One region of the Streptomyces sp. NPDC043996 genome, then DNA from elsewhere that is predicted to be linked to it. Evidence: riboswitches for the same ligand, from Rfam matches in the RefSeq annotation. Region 1 holds a riboswitch; the other holds the start of a gene.

Region 1 (4,406 bases):
GCCCCGCCCCCCGCCCCTCGCCCCACCGCGTCAAGGAGTACGTCCATGCCCTCCCGGCCCTCCCTCACCCGTGTCGCCATCGCCCCCAGCGGCTTCAAGGAGTCCCTGTCCGCCGAGGCGGCCGCCGAGGCAATCGCCCGGGGCGTCCACCGCGTCCTGCCCGACGCCGAGACCGATCTGATCCCGCTCGTGGACGGCGGCGAGGGCACCGCCAAGACGCTGGCCGCGGCGACGGGCGGACGGCTCGTCGCGCTGCCCGCGACCGGCCCCGTCGGCGAGCGGATCGGCACCCACTTCGCGCTGCTCGACTCGGGCACCGCCGTCGTCGAGATGGCCGCGGCCGCCGGTCTGAGCCTCGTCCCGCGCGATCTGCGCGACCCAGGCGTCACCACGACCTACGGCGTGGGCGAGCTGATCCGCGCCGCGCTCGACGCGGGCGCCCGCCGCGTCCTCGTCGGCTGCGGCGACTCCGGCACCTCGGACGGCGGCGCGGGCGCCCTGCAGGCGCTCGGCGCCCGCCTCCTGGACGCGGACGGCTGGGAACTCCCGCGCGGCGGCCGGGCGTTGCTGCGCCTGCACCACATCGACGTCTCGGAGCTCGACCCCCGCGTCGCGGACACCGAGCTCCTGGTGGCCTGCAATCCGCACAACGTGCTGTGCGGCGAGCGCGGCGTCGCCCGCGTCTTCGGCCCGCAGAAGGGCGCGACGCCCACCCAGGTCGAGGAGCTCGCGGCGGGCCTGGAGCACTGGGCGTACTGCCTCACCCGCGACCTGGGCGTCACCGCCGACCTGTACGGCGGGCCCGGCACCGGCGCCTCCGGCGGCCTCGGCGCGGGCCTCGCCGCGCTCGGCGCCCGCCTGCTGCCCCGCTTCGACGTGCTCCTGGACCACCTCGACCTGGACGCCCGCCTGGCCCGCGCCGACCTGGTGGTCACCGCCGAGGGCGCCCTCGACCACCAGACCCCGCGCGGCAAGGTCCCGGCCGAAGTGGCCCGCCGCGCCAAGCGGTTCGGCCGCCCCGTGCTCGCGCTCGCGGGCACCATCGGCGAGGGCGCGCACCTGGTGCGGGCGGCGGGCGTGGACGCCTACAGCGCGATCCTGCCCGCGCCGGTGACGCTCACCGAGGCCCTCGGTCGCGGCGGCGAGTTCCTCACCGACGCGACCGAGCGGGCCCTGCGGATGATCGTGCTCGGCTCGCGCCTCGAAGGTCAGCCGGCCACGGCGCCGGTGTCCGGCACACAGCGCCCGTCCTCGGTGCGGTAGTTCCACCGCGCGCCCTCGCCGACCAGCTCCTTGACGGCCCGTACGAACCGCTCCACGTGCTCGTCCGGAGTGCCCGCGCCGAAGCTCACCCGGATCGCGTTCAGGGACCGCTCGCCGGGCGCGGCCTCGGGGGCGCCGCACTCGCCGGGCTCGTCGGGCGCGCTGTCCAGGAGGGTGCGCACCAGCGGGTGGGCGCAGAACAGGCCGTCGCGCACGCCGATGCCGTACTCCGCGGAGAGCGCGGCGGCGAAGTGCGAGCTGTTCCAGCCCTCGACCACGAAGGAGATGACGCCGACGCGCGGCGCGTCGTCGCCGAACAGCGAGAGGACCCGCACCTCGGGCACCTCGGCGAGCCCGGCGCGCACCTTCTCGATCAGGTGCCGCTCGCGGGCGACCAGGGACGCGAACCCGGCCTCGGTCAGGGCCTTGCAGGCGGCGGCGATGGAGTAGGCGCCGATCACGTTCGGCGAACCGGCCTCGTGCCGGGCGGCCGTGTCGTGCCACTCGACGTCCACTCCCCCGTCGGCGCGCCGCGTCACCTTACGCGAGGCGCCGCCGCCCGCGAGGTAGGGGTCGGCGTCGCGCAGCCAGTCGGCGCGCCCGGCGAGGACGCCGGAGCCGAAGGGCGCGTACAGCTTGTGCCCGGAGAAGGCGACCCAGTCGACGTCCAACTCCGCGATGTCCACGGGGTGGTGGGGCGCGAGCTGGGCGGCGTCCAGGACGATGCGGGCGCCGTGCGCGTGCGCGGCGGCGGCGAGCTCCCGCACCGGCCACAGCTCGCCGGTGACGTTCGAGGCGCCGGTCACGCACACCAGGGCGGGCCCGTAGGGGTCGCGGTCGGCGAGCGCGCGCTCCAGGGTCCCCACGGCCTCGTCGTGCGTGCGCGGGGCGTTGAGGTAGGTGACGCGGGCGTCGCGCCACGGCAGGAGCGAGGCGTGGTGCTCGGTCTCGAAGACGAAGACCTGGCAGTCGGCGGGCAGGGCGGCGGCGAGCAGGTTCAGCGAGTCGGTGGTGGACCGGGTGAAGACCACCTGGTCGCCGTCGCGGCAGCCGAGGAACTCGGCGACGGCCTTGCGGGAGTTCTCGAACAGGTCGGTCGACAGCTGCGACAGGTACCCGGCGCCCCGGTGCACGCTGCCGTAGTACGGCGCGTACGCGGCGACGTCGTCCCACACCCGCTGCAGCGCCGGGGCGCTGGCCGCGTAGTCGAGCGCCGCGTAGGTCACCTCGCCGCCGGTGACCAGCGGGACGGTGACCTCACGGCCGAGCACGGGCAGCGGCTCGGCGCAGCAGGGGTCGGCGGACTCGCAGTCGGCGGCGGGGGCGGCGGCGGTGACGGCGGCAGCGGTGGAGGCAGGCATGGCGAACTCCCGTGAGAGGCAGGCGACAGCACTGCGCCGGACCACGGTCGACGAAGCGTCAGGACCGGTCAACGGCACAGGAAAAAGGGAAAGGGGAAACGGGGGTACGGAAACGGGGCCCGAGGCCCTATCGCATTCGCTTGCTCACGAGACTGCTCCCTTGAGGACCAGGACCCCAGGGTTGCGAGGGGTCCGCGCTTGCCGCGGACCTTGCTGTCCACGGCCTGGTCTTCACCCGGGGCACCCCGCCACGGACGGAGGGTTGCCGGACAGCGGGCCGGGGCCGTAGTCGCTGTCACTCATGACCTGCGCAGCATCTTGCCACACGATCTTCAAGGCGCAACACCGCAGTCCAGATTCCGGACTGCGGTGTGCGCCACACCCGGCGGGGTTCAGCGGTTGCTTGCCGTCACCCAGCGCGCGAGGGCCGCCCGCGCCGCACCGGAGTCGATCGACTCCGTCGCCCGCGCGATCCCGTCCCTGATCTGCTCCGCGAGCGAGCCGCCGCCCGGCTCCAGGGCGACGAGCGCCGCCGCCGCGTTCAGCAGCACCGCATCGCGCACCGGCCCGCGCTCGCCGTCGAGCAGCCGCCGCGCGACCTCCGCGTTGTACGAGGCGTCGGCGCCCCGCAGCGCCTCCACGGGCACCAGGTCGATGCCGACGTCCCGGGGGTCGAAGGCCTGCTCGGTGACCGCCCCGTCCCGTACCACCCAGACCCGCGAGGTGGCGGTCGTGGTGAGCTCGTCCAGGCCGTCGTCGCCGCGGAAGACCAGGGCGGAGGAGCCGCGCTCGGCGAGCACGCCCGCGAGGATCGGCGCCATCCGGGCGTCCGCGACGCCGGTGGCCTGCGCCCGCACCTTCGCCGGGTTGGTCAGCGGACCGAGGAAGTTGAACGTGGTGCGGATGCCGAGCTCGCGGCGCGCGGGCGCCACGTGCCGCAGCGCCGGGTGGAACTTCACCGCGAAGCAGAAGGTGATCCCGGCCTCCTCGGCGACCTCGCGCACCCGCTGCGGCGTCAGCTCCAGATTGACGCCGAGCTTCTCCAGGACGTCGGAGGCGCCGGAGGCGCTGGACGCCGCGCGGTTGCCGTGCTTGACGACCTTCGCGCCGGTCCCGGCGACGACGACGGCGGACATGGTGGAGATGTTGACGGTCTTGGCGCCGTCGCCGCCGGTGCCGACGATGTCGACGCTCGGCCCCGGCACGTCGATGACGTGGGCGTGCGCGTACATGGCGCGGACAAGGCCGGTGATCTCCTCGACGGTCTCGCCCTTGGCGCGCAGCGCGACCACGAAGCCCGCGATCTGCGCGTCGGTCGCCTCGCCGCGCATGATGCGGTCCATCGCCCAGGCCGTGTCGTCGGCGCTCTGGTCGTGGCCGTCGAGCAGGCCGTTCAGCACGTCGGGCCAGGAACGGACCGCCGCGGTGTCGCCTCCTGCGGGGTACACAGCGCTCATGGCCGCTCCTGGGTTCCTAGACGAAGACATCTCCCCAGCACATGGGGTGGGTCCACCCTATCCAGCCCGAGCACGGCAAAGAGCCCCGTCCATGCACTGGACGGGGCTCTCGCCGTGGCGACCGTGAGGTCAGAGCTGGGGATCAGTGGTGGCCGTGGCCACTGGTGATCTCCTTGTACTCCTCGGCGGTGGGCTTGGGGATCTGGCCGTCCTCGCCGTACATGTTCTTGGACAGCTTCGCGCGCAGCTTCTGCGCGCCCTTCACCTTGCGCTCCACGCCGTTCTCGTCGACCGTCGGGCCGATCTCGAGCGGCTGGTACTGCTC
Region 2 (4,406 bases), on a different contig from region 1:
GCGCGGAGCATGCCGGGCACCAGGGCCAGGTGGTAGTCCTGCACCAGGACCGCCGCGCCGGGTGCCGCGCTGTCGGCGAGGGCCCGCGCGAAGGCGTCGTTGTACCGCTCGTAGGCGGCCCACTGGGCGCGGAACTCCGGGCCGAACTCCGGCTCAAGCGGCGTCTGGTACAGCATGTGGTGCACGAACCACAGGACCGAGTTCGCGACGCCGTTGTACGCCGCCGCGTGCGTCTCGGCGTCGATGTCCAGCATCCGCACGCCCGGCTCCCCGACCCCGCGCCGCACCGCCTCGCGGTCGCCGTCGCCGAGCGCCGAGCACACCCACAGCGCGTCCGCCTCGTCGCCGACGGCGCTCAGCCCGGACACGAGCCCGCCGCCGCCCCGCCTGGCGGTCAGCGCCCCGTCCTCCCCGACGGCGTAGGAGACGGGGCCGCGGTTGGACGCGACCAGAACAGAAGCGGCGGCATGCGCGGAGACCATGGAGACGAACCTAGCCCGCGCCTCGATCCCGTAAACGCGCATCCGTGCGACCGGCCCGCCGCGGGGGTGAAGCGGCCGGAAGAAGCCGCTGCGGGCGGGCCAGGGGGCTCACGTGAGGGCTCACGCGAGGGTGGGCCACCGGGCTCACGCGACGCGCCGCGCCGCGTACTCCGCGATCTCGGCCATCGGCGGCCGCTCCTCGGTGTCCACCGCGTACGTGCGCGGCTCGAACCCGGACGGGCCCCGCACGAACTGCGTCAGCTCCGGCCGCACCAGCTGGCCGCGGGCGAGGCGCAGCTGCGCCGTGCGGTAGATCGACGCCGCCATCCGCCCGAGCGCCTGCCCGTCCTGGTGCCGGTGCCTGCGCACGCCCACGTCGACCTGCGCGAGCGCGTCCAGGCCCACGGTGTGCAGCGCGTCCACGAGCAGGGCCAGCTCCACGCCGTACCCGACGGGGAACGGCAGCCGCTCCAGGAGCGACCTGCGGGCCGCGTACTCGCCGCCGAGGGGCTGGACGAAGCCCGCGAGCCGCGGCCAGTGCATGTTCAGGACCGGCCGGGCGAGGAGCTCGGTGACGCGCCCGCCCTGGCCCGCCGTCGCCCCGGCGTCGGGGCCGTGGCGGTCGTCCGACACGGTCAGCGGGCGGTCGTACATCGCCTTCACGAAGTGCACGTCGGGCTCGGTGAGCAGCGGGCCCACGATGCCGGTCACGAAGTCCGCCGAGAACTCCTTCAGGTCGGCGTCCACGAACGCGATCACATCGCCACTCGTCACCAGGAGTGACCGCCACAGGACCTCGCCCTTGCCGGGGACGGCCGGCAGGCGCGGCAGCACGTCGTCCCGCCGCACCACCCGGGCGCCCGCGGCGCGCGCCACGTCCGCGGTGCGGTCGCGCGAGCCGGAGTCCACCACCACGAGCTCGTCGACCAGCGGCACCTTCTCGACGAGCTCGCGGCGGATCTCGGCGACGATCTCACCGACGGTCCGCTCCTCGTCGAGCGCGGGCAGCACGACGCTCACCGTGGTGCCCGTGGCCCGCTTGGCGGCGGTGAGCCGGTCCAGCGGGCGGTCGGCCACGGACCAGGAACGCCTGCTCAGCCAGCGCTCGACCTCTTCCAGCACGCGGGCTCCTCCCGTTGGTGACCGTGCGTGTGATCTGTGCGTGTGATCCGTGCACGTGATCCATGCATGTGATCCATCTCGCGGTTCGGACGACTATCTCAACTGTCCGGGCCTTCGGTTACAGTCTTGAACAACGCCGGTGACCATCGCATGTCGGGGGTCGCCGCCGTCACAATCGAATACCGCTCATCCAGAGGGGCAGAGGGATACGGCCCGTTGAAGCCCCGGCAACCCTCCAGTCGGTCTCTTGCGACGCCATCGGCGCACCGCGAGGCTCCCGGCTCGGGAAGGTGCCAATTCCGTCTCGTGGCGAGATGCGCCGCGAGGAAGATGAGGAGAAAGGGCCTCGCCTCCATGGCTGTGCAGACTGTCGCCACCCCCTCCGCAACGGACGCCGCCTCCGCGCCGGACACCCAGGTCGACCTCGGACCCGCTTCGGGCCTCTCCTGCCGCGAGTGCGGCACGCTCTTCCCGCTCGGTCCGATCTTCGCCTGCGCCGAGTGTTTCGGCCCGCTCGAAGTCGCGTACGACCTGCCCGTCGGCGACCCGGAGGCACTGCGGCGGAAGATCGAGTCGGGCCCGGCGAACATCTGGCGGTACGCGCCGCTGCTTCCGGTCCCCGCCGACGTGGCCGACAAGCCGAACCTCAACCCCGGCTGGACCAAGCTCGTCAAGGCCGACAACCTCGCCCGTGAACTCGGCGTCGAGCCGGGCAAGCTGTTCGTCAAGGACGACTCCGGCAACCCCACCCACTCCTTCAAGGACCGCGTCGTCGCGCAGGCCCTGGAAGCCGCCCGCGCCTTCGGCTTCACCACGCTGTCCTGCTCCTCCACGGGCAACCTCGCCGGGGCCGTCGGCGCCGCCGCCGCCCGCGCGGGCTTCCGCTCCTGCGTGTTCATCCCGCACGACCTGGAGCAGGGCAAGGTCGTCATGGCCGCGGTCTACGGCGGCGAGCTCGTCGGCATCGAGGGCAACTACGACGACGTGAACCGCTTCTGCTCCGAGCTCATCGGCGACCCGCTCGGCGAGGGCTGGGGCTTCGTCAACGTCAACCTGCGGCCGTACTACGGCGAGGGCTCCAAGACCCTGGCGTACGAGATCTGCGAGCAGCTGGGGTGGGTCCTGCCGGACCAGCTGGTGATCCCCATCGCCTCGGGATCGCAGCTCACGAAGATCGACAAGGGTCTGAAGGAGCTCATCAAGCTGGGCCTTGTCGCGGACAAGCCGTACAAGATCTTCGGCGCCCAGGCCGAGGGCTGCTCGCCGGTCTCGGCCGCCTTCAAGGCGGGCCATGACGTGGTGCGCCCCCAGAAGCCGAACACCATCGCCAAGTCCCTCGCCATCGGCAACCCGGCCGATGGTCCGTACGTCCTTGACATCGCCCGGCGCACGGGCGGCGCCGTGGAGGACGTCAACGACGAGCAGGTCGTCGACGCGATCAAGCTCCTCGCGCGCACGGAGGGCATCTTCGCGGAGACCGCGGGTGGCGTGACCGTCGGGGTCACGCGCAAGCTGATCGAGGCGGGGCTCCTCGACACCTCCCTGACCACGGTCGTCCTCAACACCGGTGACGGCCTCAAGACCCTTGACGCGGTCGCCGAGACCTCGCAGGCCACCGCCACGATTCGGCCCAGCCTGGACGCTTTTCGCTCCGCGGGGCTTGCGGGTTAGCGCCGTAGGGCCTGCTGCCTGATTTTCGTCTGCGGGCTGGTCGTGGCTGGTCGCGCAGTTCCCCGCGCCCCTTCGGGGCGCTCCTGACAGGGGCGCCCTTCGATACACCGAGGTGAAGACTATGAGCGTCAACGTTCGGATTCCGACCATTCTGCGTACCTACACCGGTGGGCAGGCCGAGGTGAGTGCCGAGGGTGGCACCCTCGCCGAGGTCATCGCCGACCTGGAGAAGAACCACACGGGTATCGCCACCCGCGTCCTCGATGACCAGGGCAAGCTGCGCCGCTTCGTGAACGTGTACGTCAACGACGACGACGTCCGTTTCGAGCAGGGCCTGCAGACGGCCACGCCGGACGGCGCGGGCGTATCGATCATTCCGGCGGTCGCGGGCGGCTGAGCGCCCCCTTCGTAGCTCCTTCGTATACGACCGCCGCGCGCCGTACGCAGCGTTACCGGGATTGCCCCCTCCGCGAGAGAAGCGGAGGGGGCAATTCTGCATGGTTGAGCGCGGTACAGTTGGGAATGAAGCTTCGCTTTTGGAGCGGAGCGGCGCCCAGAGCGGGCACGGAGCCGGCCTTCAGGCCGACAAGAAGTAGCCAAAGTGCGCCGCCTATTTGAGCCTAATGCGGCATTTGTCTGGCCCGACTTGCCCTGAACTCCGGCGAATTCTCCCTATACCGCCGATCGGCCATGCCCAGAATTCTCGTCCGATTGACCTGTTGCAGACGGCAGTTGGGCAGATACATTCAGCCGCGGTCGACGCGTTCCGGCGCACACCCCCAACCCATGGGGAGTGAGGTCTGACCCGGGTCCGCGAAGTGCGGTCCTGCGCAAGGGCCAGTAATAGGGGAGTTAGGCATGGCTCAGGGCACCGTCAAGTGGTTCAACGCGGAGAAGGGATACGGCTTCATCGCGGTAGACGGTGGTGCGGATGTATTCGTCCACTACAGCGCGATTCAGATGGACGGCTACCGCACCCTGGAAGAAGGTCAGCGGGTCGAGTTCGAGATCTCGCAGGGCCAGAAGGGTCCGCAGGCGGACATGGTCAAGCTCGCCGTCTGATCGGCTTGGCGCGATCGGCCACCAGCGACGTGTGGGGCCCGCATCCCGGTTGACCGGGATGCGGGCCCT

Evidence for each region. A riboswitch is a leader RNA that binds a small molecule or an ion and turns the genes downstream of it on or off. The one in region 1 is predicted to bind S-adenosylmethionine.
Region 2: linked by a shared signal. The riboswitch ahead of thrC (threonine synthase) and the one ahead of AC07A4_RS34735 (aminotransferase class V-fold PLP-dependent enzyme) in region 1 are both predicted to bind S-adenosylmethionine.

Annotation. Positions count from the first base shown of each region.
Region 1 is NZ_JBWKEY010000016.1:190,862-195,267, forward strand. Features, by position in the region: gene AC07A4_RS34730 (glycerate kinase family protein) at 46-1,263, shown strand; gene AC07A4_RS34735 (aminotransferase class V-fold PLP-dependent enzyme) at 1,209-2,624, opposite strand; SAM riboswitch class IV at 2,814-2,931, opposite strand; gene trpD (anthranilate phosphoribosyltransferase) at 3,017-4,081, opposite strand; gene qcrB (cytochrome bc1 complex cytochrome b subunit) at 4,224-4,406, opposite strand, start outside.
Region 2 is NZ_JBWKEY010000007.1:67,897-72,302, forward strand. Features, by position in the region: gene AC07A4_RS19595 (alpha,alpha-trehalose-phosphate synthase (UDP-forming)) at 1-482, opposite strand, end outside; gene AC07A4_RS19600 (glucosyl-3-phosphoglycerate synthase) at 627-1,604, opposite strand; SAM riboswitch class I at 1,788-1,941, shown strand; gene thrC (threonine synthase) at 1,935-3,275, shown strand; gene AC07A4_RS19610 (MoaD/ThiS family protein) at 3,397-3,672, shown strand; gene AC07A4_RS19615 (cold-shock protein) at 4,134-4,337, shown strand.